Linked DNA regions of Desulfosporosinus acidiphilus SJ4. The protein of the gene in region 1 interacts with the protein of each later gene in a pairwise test. Links are inferred from orthologs where the notes say so. Each region holds a gene or a part of one and is shown in the gene's direction. Other genes may lie near its edges.

Region 1 (8,271 bases):
TTAAATTAAAAGATGGAACGATGATAGGCGTTACTGCAAAGTCAGCCGCTAAAGGTCGTCCTCTATGTCTAAAAGGCAGAATTGGTTCCGATTTCAGGTACAATCCTGACCGTACAGACAGGCCCTTTGTCAAGCAAAACGGAGAATTTGTTCAGGTGACCTGGGGTGAGTTTTTAGGTCTTGGCGGTATTCTGGAGAAAATAAACTCACTGGCCTAGGGGCTTTATTACTGCCGCACACACTGGAGTCATTTTTATTTTTCTTAACTGTTATCTTTGTAACGTTAACAGTAGGCTGTATCGGACTTTTAGTATTTAAGAAATAATCGAAATCCGTTCTTTTAAATTATTCAATCTCTGATTTCACTGTGTATTTTTGTCGAGTTCATCTAAAACATTTCTCAAGGCTAATATGCCAAACATTGTTTTAGGAAATCCGGCTGTAGGGGCTACCAACATAATGGCATGCTCGATTTCCTCTTCCGTACAGCCGCTCGTCAGCGCTTTTAGGATATGTGTTCTTAAAGCATAGGGGTATTGGCACTCCGTTGATAAGGCTACTTTAATTAACCAACAGGTTTTTTGATCAAGGGGGCCTGATTCATGGACCAATTTGCCATAGTTTTCGTAGGCCTGATAGAGATTTTCATGGGTTGTTGTAAAATACTTCAGGTTTTTTTCAATTGTGTCCAGGTTATCGAAATAATCTTCCAAAATAGTTTCCCTCCTTGTTTTAATCGGCAAATAGTTGACGTATTAATTCATTATCCCGGTAAATGTTGCGGGATTTGAACGTAAATTTGCACTGACTGGGGACGGGTCGATAACGATAGCGTCTTTAAATTCCGGGGCAAAGAGATCATTAACTTAACTCCGGTAAAAATTGTTACTTTCGGTAAGCTTAGGCTTAATTTGCCCATAAGCTCGTTCAATTTATTCCTTTTAACAGCTTAGGTTTATTCGATAATTTCCAGGTGCATAGGTGGGACACCCCCTTGCAGCTTCTTGCAGCTTCTGACAAGGAGGTTGATTAGGCGATTCTTGCGGAATTCCCTCAATATCTGATATACTTTATGTTTAGGATAGCATCTCTCGGAATATTAAATATTACGTCAAAGTATAGAAATGAGGGGGAAGACCTTGGCACAGGCTTCACAACGTATTCGTAACTTTTCCATTATTGCGCATATTGATCATGGCAAATCGACATTAGCGGATCGACTGATTGAATATACCGGGGCTCTTAGTAAACGGGAAATGGAAGAACAAGTTCTCGATTCCATGGACTTGGAGCGTGAACGGGGAATTACGATAAAACTTCAGGCCGTACGGTTGAGTTATAAAGCCAAAGATGGTGAGGTTTACGAGTTAAATCTTATCGATACGCCCGGGCATGTCGATTTTACCTATGAGGTGTCCAGAAGTTTGGCGGCCTGTGAAGGAGCCTTGCTGGTGGTTGATGCGGTTCAGGGGATTGAAGCGCAGACTTTGGCGAATGTTTATCTGGCCTTAGAAAACAATCTGGAAATTATTCCGGTAATTAATAAAATTGATCTTCCCAGTGCAGAACCTGAGCGGGTTCAGCAAGAAATCGAAGATGTAATCGGACTCGATGCCAGTGATGCCATCTTAGCTTCCGCTAAGGTGGGAACCGGTGTGGAGGAGATTCTGGAGAGAATTGTGACTATGGTTCCTGCTCCCCAAGGGGATGATCAGGCTGCTTTGCAAGCCTTGATTTTTGACTCGAAGTTTGATGCCTATAAGGGAGCAATCTCTTATGTGCGAATTGTTGAGGGACGGGTATCCAAAGGCACGACCATGAAGATGATGTCTACCGGGAAGGAATTCGAAGTGACCGAAGTGGGTGTTTTTACGCCTGCGATGAAAATTGTGGATGAACTTAAAGCGGGCCAGGTTGGCTTTATTGCGGCAAGTATTAAAAATGTTAAAGACACTCAAGTTGGAGATACGATTACCGATGCCGAACGTCCTGCCGCCGAACCCCTGCCGGGCTATCGAAAGTCCACTCCGATGGTGTTTTGCGGTCTTTACCCGGTGGAGACGAACGATTACAATCGCTTGCGGGATTCATTAGAAAAACTTCATTTAAATGATGCCAGTCTAGTCTTTGAACCGGAAACCTCAGCTGCTTTAGGATTTGGCTTTCGCTGCGGATTTTTAGGATTGCTCCATATGGAGATCATTCAGGAACGGCTGGAAAGAGAATATGATTTAAATCTTATAACTACAGCACCGAGTGTTATCTACAAAGTAACAACTATTATTGGAGAAGTATTGGATATCGATAATCCTTCGAATCTTCCCGCTGTTGATCAAATTGCCAGTATTGCCGAGCCTGTCGTTAAGGCGACGATTTTGGTTCCGTCCGAGTATGTGGGAGCCATTATGGAATTAAATCAGGAAAAACGCGGGACCTATGTGGCTATGGATTATGTGTCGAAGAACCGGGTGAAGTTAGTTTACGAGCTTCCCCTCAGTGAAATTGTCTTTGACTATTTTGATGAATTGAAATCCAGGACCAAAGGATATGCGTCCCTGGATTATGAGCTATCCGGGTATAAAGAATCGGATTTGGTCAAAATTGATATTCTTCTTAATGGTGAAATGGTAGATGCCCTTTCCTTCATTGTTCATAAGTCCAAATCCTATAACCGGGGCAGAAAACTGGTAGAGAAGCTGCAGGGGATTATTCCAAGACAGATGTTTGAGATTCCGATTCAGTCCGTCATCGGAAATCGGGTCATTGCCCGGGAAACGGTTCGGGCCATGAGAAAAGATGTCCTAGCCAAATGTTATGGCGGAGATATTTCCCGAAAACGAAAACTTCTGGAGAAACAAAAAGCCGGGAAGAAACGGATGAAACAGGTGGGAAATGTTGAAATTCCCCAAGACGCTTTTATGGCTGTATTAAAGATTGAGGATTAAATGGTCACGGCTCCTCTTTCCCCACAAGAGCTTTGTGAGCTTTACCGCCTCTCCATGCAATGAGTTCTCTCTTGTGGGCGAAGCTGCCTCCCTTTCAAAGGTCGTTAAGATCTTTGGGAACTCGGAACTTTGGGGCACAATTAGCTTTGATTCAAAATGCCCCCAATATGGTAGGATGCGCCTTTCCGTTGTAAGCTGGTCAGATATTAAAGGCGTTCCGGATTGAAATATAAAGGAGAGATATCCTCGTTATGCCTTCTCTATATGTTCATGTTCCCTTTTGTATTCAGAAGTGTGATTATTGTGCGTTCTATTCTCATACGCTGAAGGATGTCCCGGGGGACCTTATAGCCTTGTATTTAGAAGGCCTGGCACTTGAAGTGGCCGGGCGTCGAAAAGATGCTCCGCAAGGGGTATCTTCTCTTTTTATCGGAGGGGGGACGCCGACGGTGTTAACTGCTGAAAATCTTGAGCGGCTTATGATATTGATCACTCAAAACTTCGCTTTTGAAGAGAGAGCCGAAAAGACAGTGGAAGGAAATCCCGGAACTCTTACTCGTGAGAAGATCACTATCATACGGAAATATGGAATTAACCGTTTTTCTCTGGGGGTTCAAGCCTTTGATGATAGGCTTTTAAGAAATGTCGGGCGTTTTCACAGCGCTCAACAGGCTCGAGATGCAGTGAGGTTTTTGCGAGAGGCGGGGTTTTCGAACTTGAATTTGGATTTAATGTTCGGACTTCCCGGGCAAGATATGATCTCATGGAAGACTTCCATTGAAGAAGCCTTAGCTTATAAGCCGGAACATCTTTCACTCTATGGGTTAATGTTAGAGGAAGGGACTCCATTGTATGATCGCTTTCGAGAAGTCCCAGAGAACTCAAGCTTAATAGGGGGCGCGGAAATCAAAGATGAATTTTTGAGAAAGACAATTTCCGAGAAAGACCGGGACTTGCCCGACGATGATCTCCAGGCGGAGATGCAGGAATGGGTTGTGAAACGTTTGGAAAACGATGGCTACATCCAGTATGAGACGTCGAATTTTTCACTTCCGGGCTTTGAGTGCCGACATAATTTAGGGTATTGGCGAGGGAAGGATTATATAGGTATGGGTCCGGGCGGGGTTTCATGTCTTAAGCGAGTCCGGCAAAAGAATGTGGAAGATGTGCGGGCTTATTATACAAGTCTTTTCGAGGGACGGGAGCCCCTTGATGACGATGGTAAAGAAGTGTTATCTCTCAAGGATTGCATGGCTGAACGTATGATTTTGGGGCTGCGGCTGCGAGAGGGAGTCAGCTTCTCGCAGTTTCGTGAGGATTTTGGCGTTGATCTTAGGGATATTTATGGGAATGTATTGGAACGCTATCAGTATGGGGATTTTTTTGAAATAAATGGTGATAGTTTGTGCTTGAATTCTAAGTATTCGTTTGTAGCGAATGGGATTTTAAAAGACTTTGTGTGAACAAGTGCTCGGGTCGTACGTTCGCAGAGCAAACTAACCGTTCCAGCGACTGGCTATGGGGAGCGGGGTTCCCACCATAAGCGCCATCCATGGCGCTATGGCGGCGGCGCACGTCCTATGCGCCGCCCCGTGTCTGGGGTCGGTCGCTGGAACGGAAGTTTGCTGGGCTGCTCCCGTAAAGCCCTCGCGCTCGTTTCACACTGCGTCCGGGCTTGGGGGACGGGGGACGTGTAAGAAGAGATTGGGGGCCCGGTTAAGAAGACAATAGGGAACTGGGGTGACGGCACATTTTATGTGCACCGTCTAGCTTGGGTCGGGGGTGCGAGAGTGCGTCAAGGGGACGGTCCTTGTGACACGCTTTGGTCACAGAGCGCTGACGATGAATGGTTCCCTATTATTGAAGGTTTTATGAAAATCTTTGCCTTCTTTTCTTGAAGGTTTTTGAGAGTTAGAGTTAATAGCAGTGGATGGAGGATAAAGGTAAGAGAGAGCTTGGGAGACGGCACATTTCATGTGCGGCGTCAAGTGCGAGTTGAGAGGCAGTGAGACTCACAGGGAGGGCTTGGGAGATGGCACATTTCATGTGCGCCGTCTGGTGTGAGTTGAGAGGCACTGAGACTCACAATGGAGGGCTGTTTATGGAGTTTAGTATGGAACCTAAAGATCACGGACTTCAGTGTCTTTGACTGACAGTGAGAGATGATGGATGTGAGGACCGCTAGAAGGGGATTTTAAGTGATACATAGGTTCTTTCGCGTCTCAGTTTAGGGGGTATTTTTAGTTTCTAAATTACATAGAAAGTTCTTCTAATTAACAGGGCATATTATATGAAATGATTCTTGACAAAGATTTAAGAGCGTGGTAATGTGAAGACATAAAATGTTAGCACTCATTAGAGGAGAGTGCTAACAACCACAGAATGAAGGAAAGGCTAAAGTGGAAAGGCGGGAAGCATTAGATGGAAATGGATGAGCGTAAACGAAAGATTCTTCGAGCGATTGTTCAGGATTATATTGCTACCGCTGAACCAGTTGGTTCGCGAACTATTGCTCGAAAGTTTGATTTAGGAGTTTCTCCGGCTACAATTCGCAATGAGATGTCGGATTTGGAGGAGTTGGGTTTGATTGAGCAACCCTATACGTCTGCCGGACGTATTCCTTCGGATGCCGGTTATCGATATTTTGTTGATTGGTTGATGGATGCTCAAACCCTCAGTAATGAGGATAAGGAAATTATCGAACGGGAAAGCACGAAAAAGATTTGCGAAATTCAAGAAGTGGTGACCCATACCAGCAAATTACTCTCGGAGCTGACAAGTCTGACCAGTATAGTCCTTGGTCCGCAAAAAGGGAAAAGTGCCTTTGGTAAGATGCATTTTCTGCCGTATCGGCCGGGTCAGGTTATTATGGTGATCGTTAAAGAAAATGGTGTTGTGGAAAATCACATTGTCAATGTGGGTGAAGACATTACTGCAGAGGATCTACAAAAGGTTGCCGATGTTTTTAACCAAAAAATGAAGGGGTATTCTTTAAACCAAGTTAAACGAAGTATGTTGCATGAGATCTACAGTGAACTATCCCGCCAGCGGCGTTTGATTGATAATGCCTTGGAAATGCTCGATGCGATCTTAGATGACAACGAGGAAGATGAACGCATTTATTTGGGCGGGACCCTTAACATGCTGAATCAGCCCGAATTTCGGGATTTAGATAAAGTAAAAAGTTTGTTCAAGGTGTTTGAGGAAAATGAACCTCTTAAGAAACTCCTGCTTCCGCGGCAGGAAGGGTTAAATGTAACTATTGGTGGAGAGAATACTCTGAAGGAATTCCGGGATTGCAGCGTAATTTCGGCGACTTACAAGGTGAATGGTAAGACCATTGGGGCTGTTGGAGTCTTGGGACCTACGAGAATGGATTATGCCAAGGTGATTGCGATTGTGGACTTTATGACTAAAAGTCTAACAGATGTGCTGGCGCGGGGTAAACCGCGCAGTTTCTAAAGCGATGTATGAACCTTTGGTTCATTCTAAATATAACGAGAGTACGTGAGGTGATTGTGGATAATGCAAAAAAAGGAAGAAAATCTTAAGAATCAAACATCTAAGGTGAACGAGGAGTATATGGGCGATGAAGCAGGCAGCTCTGGGGAATCTATCCCAGGTGAAGATAATTCAGACAAGAAGGATATGGATCCTGCTGAGAAAATCTTGACTTTGGAAGCTGAACTTACACAGGCCAAGGCTAAGGCAGATGATTATTACGATCGATTGATGCGCTTGCAGGCGGAGTTCGACAACTATAGAAGGAGAACTCAAAAGGAAAAAACTGAAATCACTAAATATGCCTCTGAACAACTTGTGGGTGAGTTGCTGCCGGTGTTGGATAATTTCGAACGGGCTATGTGTTCGACTCAAAATAATCCTGATATAACAGCTTTTTCACAAGGCGTTGAGATGATTCTTCGCCAGATGCAAACAACTTTGGGTAAAATAGGGTTGAAACCTATGGAGTGTGTTGGTCAGCCTTTTGATCCGAATCTCCATGAGGCTGTTTTGAGGGTTGAATCTGAAGAGCATCCTGAAAATACAGTTGTGGAAGAATTGCAAAAAGGTTATTTCTTAAAGGAAAAAGTATTGCGCCCCTCGATGGTTAAAGTTTCGAATTAGCGAGTTATGAATTGAAGGAGGAATTTTGTTATGAGTAAAGTTATTGGTATTGACTTAGGAACTACAAACTCTTGCGTATCTGTTATGGAAGGCGGAGAGGCTGTTGTTATTCCAAACGCTGAAGGAAATCGTACAACTCCCTCAGTAGTGGGTTTTTCTAAAACAGGAGAACGTCTGGTAGGCCAGGTTGCTAAGCGTCAGTCTGTCTCTAATCCTGACAAAACAGTGATTTCTATCAAACGTCATATGGGTTCTGACTATAAAGTTAAAATTGATGATAAATCCTACAGCCCCCAAGAAATTTCGGCCATGATTCTGCAAAAATTAAAGACAGATGCCGAAGCTTATCTCGGGCAAACTGTAAGCAAAGCAGTTATTACAGTCCCGGCGTACTTTACGGACGCTCAGCGCCAAGCGACAAAAGATGCCGGAGCTATTGCCGGTTTGGAAGTTTTGCGGATTATCAATGAACCGACTGCTGCAGCTTTGGCTTATGGCTTGGACAAAGAACATGATCAAACTGTTTTGGTCTATGACCTTGGTGGCGGAACTTTCGACGTTTCCATCCTGGAATTAAGTCAAGGGATGGTTGAAGTAAAAGCAACCAGCGGTAATAACCATTTAGGCGGCGATGACTTCGACCAACGTTTAATTGATTATATGGTCGCTGAATACAAGAAAAGCAATGGCGTAGACTTATCGAAAGATCGTGTTGCCCTGCAGCGTTTGAAAGAAGCTGCTGAAAAGGCTAAAATTGAGCTTTCCGGTGTAACAACATCCAATGTCAATCTCCCCTTTATTACAATGACTGAGCAAGGTCCGCAGCACTTAGATATGAACATTACCCGGGCTAAATTCGAAGAGATTATTGCTGATCTGGTGGAAGCTACTGTTGGACCTACCCGCCAAGCTCTTGAAGATGCGAAACTCTCTTGGAACAATATCGATCAAATCATTTTAGTCGGCGGCTCGACCCGTATACCTTCTGTGCAAGAGGCCATTCGCAAATTGAGCGGCAAAGAGCCTCACAAAGGTGTTAATCCGGATGAAGTTGTTGCTATGGGTGCATCTATTCAAGGCGGTGTACTCAGCGGTGAAGTTAAAGACATGATCCTTTTGGATGTTACCCCGCTGTCCTTAGGTATCGAAACTCTTGGCGGTGTATTCACAAGAATTATCGACCGTAATACCACCATTC
Region 2 (8,318 bases), 2.6 Mb from region 1 along the record:
GACCGTAATAACAAGTTACGGTATTTTGCTTTCTAGAGTTGCCCACCACCCGAAGAATACTAGGCAGGTTACAAATAATCCTTCGGCAACATCTGTTGCATCTACAGCTAAGGGTAGCAGTTCATCATTTCCGATTAATTTAACTAACCCTAAAGGTTCATTAACTATACTCTTATTAGGAGTAGATAAACGTCCAGATGATAATTCTTGGGGTAACAGCGATACAATTATCGCTGCTCATATTGATCCTTCTCATAATCGAGTAGAATTTCTTTCAGTTCCACGTGACACTCAGATAATTTTGCCTAAGTATAATAAGCAAAAGATCAATGCCGTAGCCCGTCTTGAAAGCGGACCAGAGTCAACTGTAAGAACGGTTGAACAACTATTGGGCCAAAAAATCGACGGATTTATCCTGGTTGATTTTACAGGATTCAAAAAAATCATAGACATTTTAGGCGGGATAACTGTTAATGTGGAAAAAAACATGTATTTTGAGACAGGTGACAAAGAAGATGGCATTATAAATCTGAGAAAAGGGCGTCAACTTTTGAATGGCTCACAGGTTTTACAATATGTTCGGTTTCGACATGATCAATTAGCAGACATCTCTAGAAGTGCTCGTCAACAAGCAGTTTTAAAAGCTATTGTTCAAGAACTGAAACAACCAAAGGCTCTTCTTAAATCACCTTGGTTGATACCACAGGCATATAAGTCAATATACACTAACCTCAGTATGGCCAAGCTCCTTTCGTTTTCAGGCATGATATTACATTGGGATAGTGTACAAGTAGTTTCTCAGACGTTGCCAGGCTATTTTTCGACTGAAAATAAGATTAGTTATTGGGATGTTTACCCCAATGATATTAAGAAGGTAGCCTCTGGACTTTTTGAACAAGGTAAAACAAGCGAAGTCTTTGCAAAGCGTCCGGCAAATATATGCATCAAAACACCACCTAAGACTAATGTCTCGAATCGCAAAAATAAATCCAATTCATTATTATGCAATCCTCATAGTTTGCCAGAGATCAATCCAATAACCAATAATAACCAATCTGAACAGAACTTTAAAACCTATGATATTCAATTTAGTCAAAATGAACAGTGTAGCAACCTTTAGAACAACTTAGATGATAATCAAGGAAACAGTTTTTTATAGTGAGATTTACAATTATTAAACCTTCTAAACGACAATGCTTAAGATGGAAAGAGTGATTGAATATTAATTCTCAATCACTCTTTCCATCTTAAGTGCTGATCAGATATAACAATTTTCCCCATCGTTTGAATAAAAACCTTTGAGCAAAGTGAGGTTACGACTAACAAGAGTGTCAGGGGCACAATAATCGCCATAGTGCTCCATGCTATATGATTGTGGAGCCTCACGGAAAGTGCAATCTACACCTGCATGAGAAAGAGAAGTACAAGAAAGATCCCTAGTCGTATGATTCCAATTCTTACATAAAGGAACTAAAAGAGCAATCGTCAAACCGATTAAAATTATCGTAGTAGTCCATCCGACTATATTATGAAATAACTTGTTCGTATGCTCGCCCATTATGCGTGTTATTTATTAAAAGCATCATGAAAATCAGAACGACTAGCAGCAATACACGGTTTAGAACCTGTGACCATAAGGCTTATCAAGATTAGCGGAGCATTAGGTATAAGAATAATACACGCAGCAAATATCAGGATTGCGGTAAAAAGTGTGTAGAATTGGGGCATATCATAAAACCACCGGATCATTTTTATTTACAAACGCTATTTGGCTTATATTGTCAGTCATGATTTGTAGCACTTTATAATATCTTACGTATTCTATTTTTAAAACATCCCTTTAGTTAGCTAAGGCTAACCCGTTGAAATAGTTAAAGGAGGTTACATAGATGGATTACATTGTCAACTTGCCCTACTTCACTACGAATTCTGCTTAATTTTTCCCTCCATGAAATTGATAAATGCTAATTGCCAAGTTGAATTGCTTTTTATAAACTCCACGAGAGTCTTGATGGCTTCGATCGTTGCCGTTGAGAGGTAGTGTTCCATTGCTTCCGCCTCCGCAGCGAAGTCACATTTGCTACATATTAACCCAAGAAACTCTTGTAGCAATTGGTTTCTAGCCACTAAGTAGGATCCAAACTCTTTTCCTTTATCGGTGAGTCTGATCTCTCCATATCGTTCGTAATCTATATAACGCTCTTCTCTTAATTTATAGAGGGCTTTCGTAACGGATGGCAAAGCAACATCAAGCCTTTTACTGATGTCTGTCACCCTGACAATATCGAGAGTTAATGAAAACCGATATATCTCCTCTAAATAATCTTCTAAGCTGGGTGTTAGCAATTTTTACACCCCTTCTAAAAAGTACCCTGAATCAAACAAATGTTATCCAAGGAAGTGAAGTGATATTTAGGTTGGTCTCAATCCAAGTTGCTTTATTATATTCGCTAATTTCATATTTCTTACACTTAATTTGCCATGCTTTAAAAATCATATTAAACAAATCGGGGTGTAATTAGGATAACTATCGAGGAGGTACATTTCAATGAGTGATGGGTTTAATATTTCTCAGGGTGTAACTCGCAATGTTTCAATTCCCTTAAAGTTAAACGACACGAATAAGACCATAGAGGCTTGCCGTTCAGCTATAATGGGAAAGCGTAAAGGAATCAGGGCCTTGCTCCCGTTTTTGGGTCCAGCTTTCATCGCCTCTGTTGCTTACATTGATCCAGGAAACTTTGCCACCAACATTCAAAGTGGTTCCTTGTTCGGATATAACATGTTATGGGTCGTCGTTCTCGCCAATCTGATGGCGATGCTCTTACAAAACATGTCAGCTAAACTCGGTATTGCAACGGGCAAGAACTTGCCAGAACTTTGCAGAACTTACTTTTCGAAACGAATGTCCTATTCCATGTGGGGAGTATCTGAAATAGCTGCGATGGCGACCGATCTTGCAGAATTCTTGGGGGCAACCCTAGGGTTAAATTTATTGTTTGGCATTCCAATGCTTTATGCCACCATTTTGACCGGTTTAGCCACTTATTTGATTCTAATGCTGGATCGTTTCGGATTCAGGCCCTTGGAAAAATTTATTGCTGCCTTTGCGGTCATGATCGGCGCCTGTTATATGATCGAAACAATTTTTTCTCGTCCTAACTTTTCTCAGGTTGCATACCATTGTGTTGTTCCTTGGCTTGGTAACAGTGAAAGCATAATGCTTGCCGTCGGAGTTATTGGAGCAACCGTTATGCCCCATGCAATCTATCTCCATTCGGGATTAACCCAAAACAGAGTTGTGCCACAGAATGATCACGAAAAGATTCAACTTCAAAAATTCAACACTAAAGAAGTATTCATAGCCTTGGGTTTTGCCGGATTAATTAATGTTGCTATGATGTACACGGCTGCAGCTGCGTTCCATTCTACGGGTAATAGCGGTGTCGCTGATATTCAATCGGCCTATAAAACATTAACTCCAATTCTCGGTTCGGCATCGGCAAGTGTTTTCTTAATATCATTACTTTTCTCCGGTATTTCCAGTTCTGTGGTCGGTACTATGGGTGGCCAAGTGATCATGCAGGGATTCGTCGGATTTAGTATACCTGTCTGGGTACGCCGTATTGTTACTATGTTGCCCACAGTGATCATTGTGGCATTAGGAGTTGATCCCACCCAGACATTAGTTATTAGTCAGGTGATATTAAGTATCGTTTTACCAATCCCAATTATAGCTCTGATTTATTTTACAAAGCGTAAAGATATTATGGGAGTCTTGGTTAACAAAAAGCTGATAACTTCTTTATCAATTATTTGTGCAGTGGTCATCTCGTTTCTAAACCTTTTACTTATCTATCAAACACTTGGAGGTAGTATACCGTTTATCGGAAACTAATCATGGAATCAACCAACATCTAAGAAAAACCGAGGCTGCGCCTCGGTCCTTTTATTTTTCTCTAACATCCGAAATTTTATATTCGCAACCATGAAGTCCTTTATAATACTCCGGATACATCTCCCCACCGCATTTCTCACAACTAAACTGCGGTGGCACAGTTGGATCCCCATCATCCATAGCGTCAAATTTCCTTACAACTTCTAAAGGGATCGCCTCTTGTTCATTACACTGCAAACAAATGTAATTGACTGAACTCTTTAGAAGGCTCTTCTCGCTTTGAGCCTTCTTCTTTTTGCGGGGTTTTCGTTTTTGGGATACCGGTGAAATTATAGATCATCCTTTCTAGGCATGCTCTACTTGTCTCACATCTCGCATGCTTAATTTTAAGTTGTCCCTCTTTTAGACAGACTTCACCCTTGTATTCATAATAACACTGACAATGAGGACATTCCATTGGGTCTTTTCCCGTTTGTTCTTTGATTCGTTCTTCCCATTTCCTACGTGTTACTGTCTTCTTAACTTTGACGATCCACTTCCTCACTTCTTTCTGCCAGGCAGAAACAAGGGTTTTGCATAGCGTTTTAATCCTACGAGAGTAAACACCGTAGTATCAAATCGTTTTAAATTGTTCATCTGGAATGTGTACGATCAATCGCGAGATAAACTCTTCTACTGTTAGCGTTTCTCGCTTCTCTTGTCCGTCATTTTTGTCGTGATACTTGAATGTAACATATTGACCGTCATATTCCTCAATCCGATGCAATGCAATGGCGGGTCGACGAATATAACGACCTATATATCCGAGTTGTACTTTTACATTTCCTTTCTGTTTCGGGGCATAGACATAGAAACCTTCTCCATTTGCTGAATAGGCCTTCTGTAATAAGGGTTGTACTTTCTTCTTTTCCCCTTCGTTTAAGTGACTACGGATTAGTTTTATTACGACAGTTTGCCATTGCTTTCGTAACATTGAAAAAGGGATATAGTCATAGGTTTTCCATTCTCCACTTTGCTTCATTCCACCCATTGTCACAAGCATATGGACATGCGGGTTGAAGTTAATTCGAGATCCAAACGTATGAAGTCCTGCAATGACTCCCGGAGTTAATTTGAACTTCTTCTTAAACCACTCTTGAACAATTCTTACCGCTTCATCCATTAGGGGTTTTAGCAACTTTCGGTGTTTTTGAAAGATAACTCTTAGCCCTTCGTCTATTGTAAAAATGACATGTCGATGATTAACCTGCATAACATCTTCTGCCATCATTCGGCTCCATTCCTCGGTTTCTCCACTCGAACATGTTGTGCAAAATCTCCCCTTACAACGATAGGGAACGATTCGAATGTCATGACAGCCTTCACAGACTAAGAGCTTAAACCCATTTTTAGGGTTGCCACAATTACGAAACTTCTCGACTTCTTTAATCACGATCGGTCTTATTCGAATTCCGTATTTTTCTACAAATCGATCCCAATGTTTATGCTCATCGAAAAATATCCATCTCAAAATGTTCGTTTCCATAGCTCCATTTTACCAAACGCGCAAGTAAAGGGGGATCCCCCAAAACTTATACTTTCTGATTAATTAAATAAGCCGGGGGCATACCCCGGCTTTGTTAAAAATCCTAGGATGGTGTTTTGTATGAATGGGGATAGCCATTCATGAGAGAAAATCAGGAACATTAACCTCAACCGGTTAAATAAGGAACTCAACTTGAGATTCTTTAATTCTATGGATGTTTATAGACCCAGGAATCACATAGGAGCAATGATCCCCACATTCATTATCACTTATTGCTTTAGCCCTTGTTTATTTGGTAGAAAAAAGGTCTGGAAGCTGTTAAACCTGAAGGAATGATCATCGTGGCAATTGCTGGGATGATTGTTAATCTTCTAATTGTCCTTAATCTTAGGCAAAACACCCAAAATTTAAATGTAAAAAGTGCCTTTCTCCATTTTGCTGGAGATGCGCTGGCAGATTTAGGGGTACTAATCGGGGGCGTAATCATTTATTTTACTCACTGGTCAAGGATTGATACCCTATTAAGTTCAATTCTCGCCTGTCTTATCTTAAGAAGTGCAATCGTTAAACCAATTAAAATAATAGTGGTAGTCCATCCGACGATATTATGAAATAGCTTGTTCGTATGCTCGCCCATGATCTCCTTGTTATTGATTAAAAGCATCATACAAATGAGTACGACAGGCAGCAATACACCATTTAAGACCTGTGACCATAAGCTTATCAAGATAAGCGGGGCATTTGGTATCAGGATAATGCCCACAGAAATTATCAAGATCGCAGTAAATAGTGTATAAAATTGGGGAGCTTCTTTGAGTTTCTTATCAATTCCTGCTTCAAATCCAAATGCTTCGCATACGTAAAATGCTGTAGCGATCGGAAGTATCGTAGCCGAAAACACTGTAGCAATACTGCTACGGAGGGATTTTTGACAATAATATATTAAACTTAGATTTATAAATAAATCAAAGTCTTAGATCCCTCCATACCATATATCTTCGGGGCGAATTAGTAGAAATGATCTGCCATGAAGGATACCCTCCTAAGTGCAAGGTTTATATTTCAATAGTTAATCGAAAAAGTCATTCTTTAGCCTGTCTGATTGTAAAAATATAATTGTTGAGGAAATAAATGCGGTAATAGGAATTATTAGAATAATACCTATGCCACAGCACATAATCTGAAAGACTTCTGAGCAAAATGCTTTAGAATTTAACATGTCTAGAATAGAGTAGTTAAGCTTTACAAACCTGATAATTAATGTCATAAATCCTCCGATATAAGCGAAAAGCAAGGTGTTTGTCATTGTTCCCAGAATATCTTGACCAATGTTAAATCCTGACTTGAATAAACTACTCTTAGTAATATTTAAGCTATTTTTATATAGTTCATTCATGGAAGAAGAGATCGAGATGGAGACATCAATTATAGCGCCCAACAATCCCAATAAAATCTCACAAAACACTACTTTAGAAAAATTCAAGGGAATGCCAGATGTTTGTATTGGAATATACTCCAATTGTTCAATGTTAAATCCCTGTATATTTGCGTCTGTTCCCATTTTGTAAGTTAATAGCATTGTTAAAATTACAACTAATATTACAGATAATAGTGATGATATAGATTTATTATTAATACCATTAATAATAAATAAAGTCATGGAGCTAATAACAATGCACCCAATGATGGTCACTTTGATCGGGTCAAGCTGATTAGTTATTAGCATCAGCATAGCAAAAAAGGTTACGAAGTTTAAACATAAACTTAAGAAGGAGTTTGCCCCTTTTTCACCTCCAATAATGACCATAAGGAACAATAGAATTATTAATAGAATAGCTGAGACATTCATAATTCAAAATTCTCCAATTTTATTTCTTTTCAGCAGAAACACAGAAATATAGATGCTCACAGGAACACTGATAACAATTCCAATACATCCGGTAAGAGCCCGTACGACTTCAAGAGAGATATTGATATTCATTATATCAAGAATCGAAACATCATTGATTAATCTGAGTAAAATAATAGGGATACTTCCACTAATATAAGCAAAAATTAACGTATTGGACATCGTACCCATAATATCTTGCCCAACCTCTAACCCTGATTTTAGAAGGGTATTCTTCTCTATTAAAGGATTTTTATTATAAATTTCCTGTAGAGACGACGAAATTGAAATAGCAATATCCATGATTGCTCCTAAAGTACCAATTAATATCTCGGCCATAAATATTTGTTCCGGTGGAAAATTAAAAAACTCCATTTCTTCGTAATGGATTCCGTTTGCATGCAAGAGCGTTATTACGGTATAAGTTATTAACATGGAAATAAGAGTACCAACCATCGTACTTAAGATTGCGGCGAAAGTCTTTTTTTGTATTCCGGTTGCCAATAATAAAGACCCAATAATAAATATAATACATGCCAATGAGGCAATAACTATAATGTTATACCCAAGTAAAATTAATCTGATAACGACAAAAATAATAACCGCATTGATAATTGCGCTGGTCAAAGACCTTAATCCCTTAACCCCTCCTATTAAAGAAATTAACAAAACAAATAAAATACAAACATAAGCAAGATATGTATCCCGTTTAAGATCTAGGATTACGGCGGCTGTAATCTTATTATCCTGATTTACTTGAAGTTTGACGAAAACCTCATTATTTAATTTTAAATCCAAGTCGGTAGCATGAGAATACGTTGATGAATTCTGCAGTTGAATTTTTTCTCCTTTATAAGCTCCGTTCATAATAATTGCGTTAACTTGTTGCTCTTTAATTTGTTCATTATTGGAATTTTTGGTAGTTATTGAGGTAATTTTAGCAATTGTCTTATCATAATAATTTTCATTGCTAAATTTAAGACAAAGACAAACTATGCTAATAATTA

Evidence for each region.
Region 2: the proteins of grpE (region 1) and DESACI_RS07365 interact in binary tests that used the Escherichia coli proteins (3 or more experiments, as listed by UniProt). The link is inferred for Desulfosporosinus acidiphilus SJ4 from one-to-one orthologs.

Annotation. Positions count from the first base shown.
Region 1 is NC_018068.1:4,172,612-4,180,882, reverse strand. Bases 5,395-8,271 are described here. They hold grpE (nucleotide exchange factor GrpE), read left to right. Parts: upstream 5,395-6,470; coding sequence 6,471-7,073; downstream 7,074-8,271. Other genes in these bases: dnaK (molecular chaperone DnaK), read left to right, coding at 7,104-8,271; hrcA (heat-inducible transcriptional repressor HrcA), read left to right, coding at 5,395-6,407. Also shown: DESACI_RS19170 (NADH-quinone oxidoreductase subunit G), read left to right, coding at 1-218; DESACI_RS19165 (carboxymuconolactone decarboxylase family protein), read right to left, coding at 363-713; lepA (translation elongation factor 4), read left to right, coding at 1,140-2,945; radical SAM family heme chaperone HemW, read left to right, coding at 3,197-4,408; more of hrcA, read left to right, coding at 5,367-5,394. UniProt on the Escherichia coli protein: Participates actively in the response to hyperosmotic and heat shock by preventing the aggregation of stress-denatured proteins, in association with DnaK and GrpE. It is the nucleotide exchange factor for DnaK and may function as a thermosensor.
Region 2 is NC_018068.1:1,596,816-1,605,133, reverse strand. What follows is about bases 1,800-4,723. They hold DESACI_RS07365 (Nramp family divalent metal transporter), read left to right. Parts: upstream 1,800-2,548; coding sequence 2,549-3,898; downstream 3,899-4,723. Other genes in these bases: DESACI_RS07355 (IS91 family transposase), read right to left, coding at 4,512-4,723; DESACI_RS07360 (hypothetical protein), read right to left, coding at 3,950-4,135; DESACI_RS07370 (metal-dependent transcriptional regulator), read right to left, coding at 1,921-2,346. In the rest of the region: DESACI_RS07375 (LCP family protein), read left to right, coding at 1-1,120; more of DESACI_RS07355, read right to left, coding at 4,724-5,423; DESACI_RS23530 (cation efflux transmembrane domain-containing protein), read left to right, coding at 5,756-6,034; DESACI_RS07345 (YibE/F family protein), read right to left, coding at 6,493-7,272; DESACI_RS07340 (YibE/F family protein), read right to left, coding at 7,276-8,318. UniProt on the Escherichia coli protein: H(+)-stimulated, divalent metal cation uptake system. Involved in manganese and iron uptake. Can also transport cadmium, cobalt, zinc and to a lesser extent nickel and copper. Involved in response to reactive oxygen.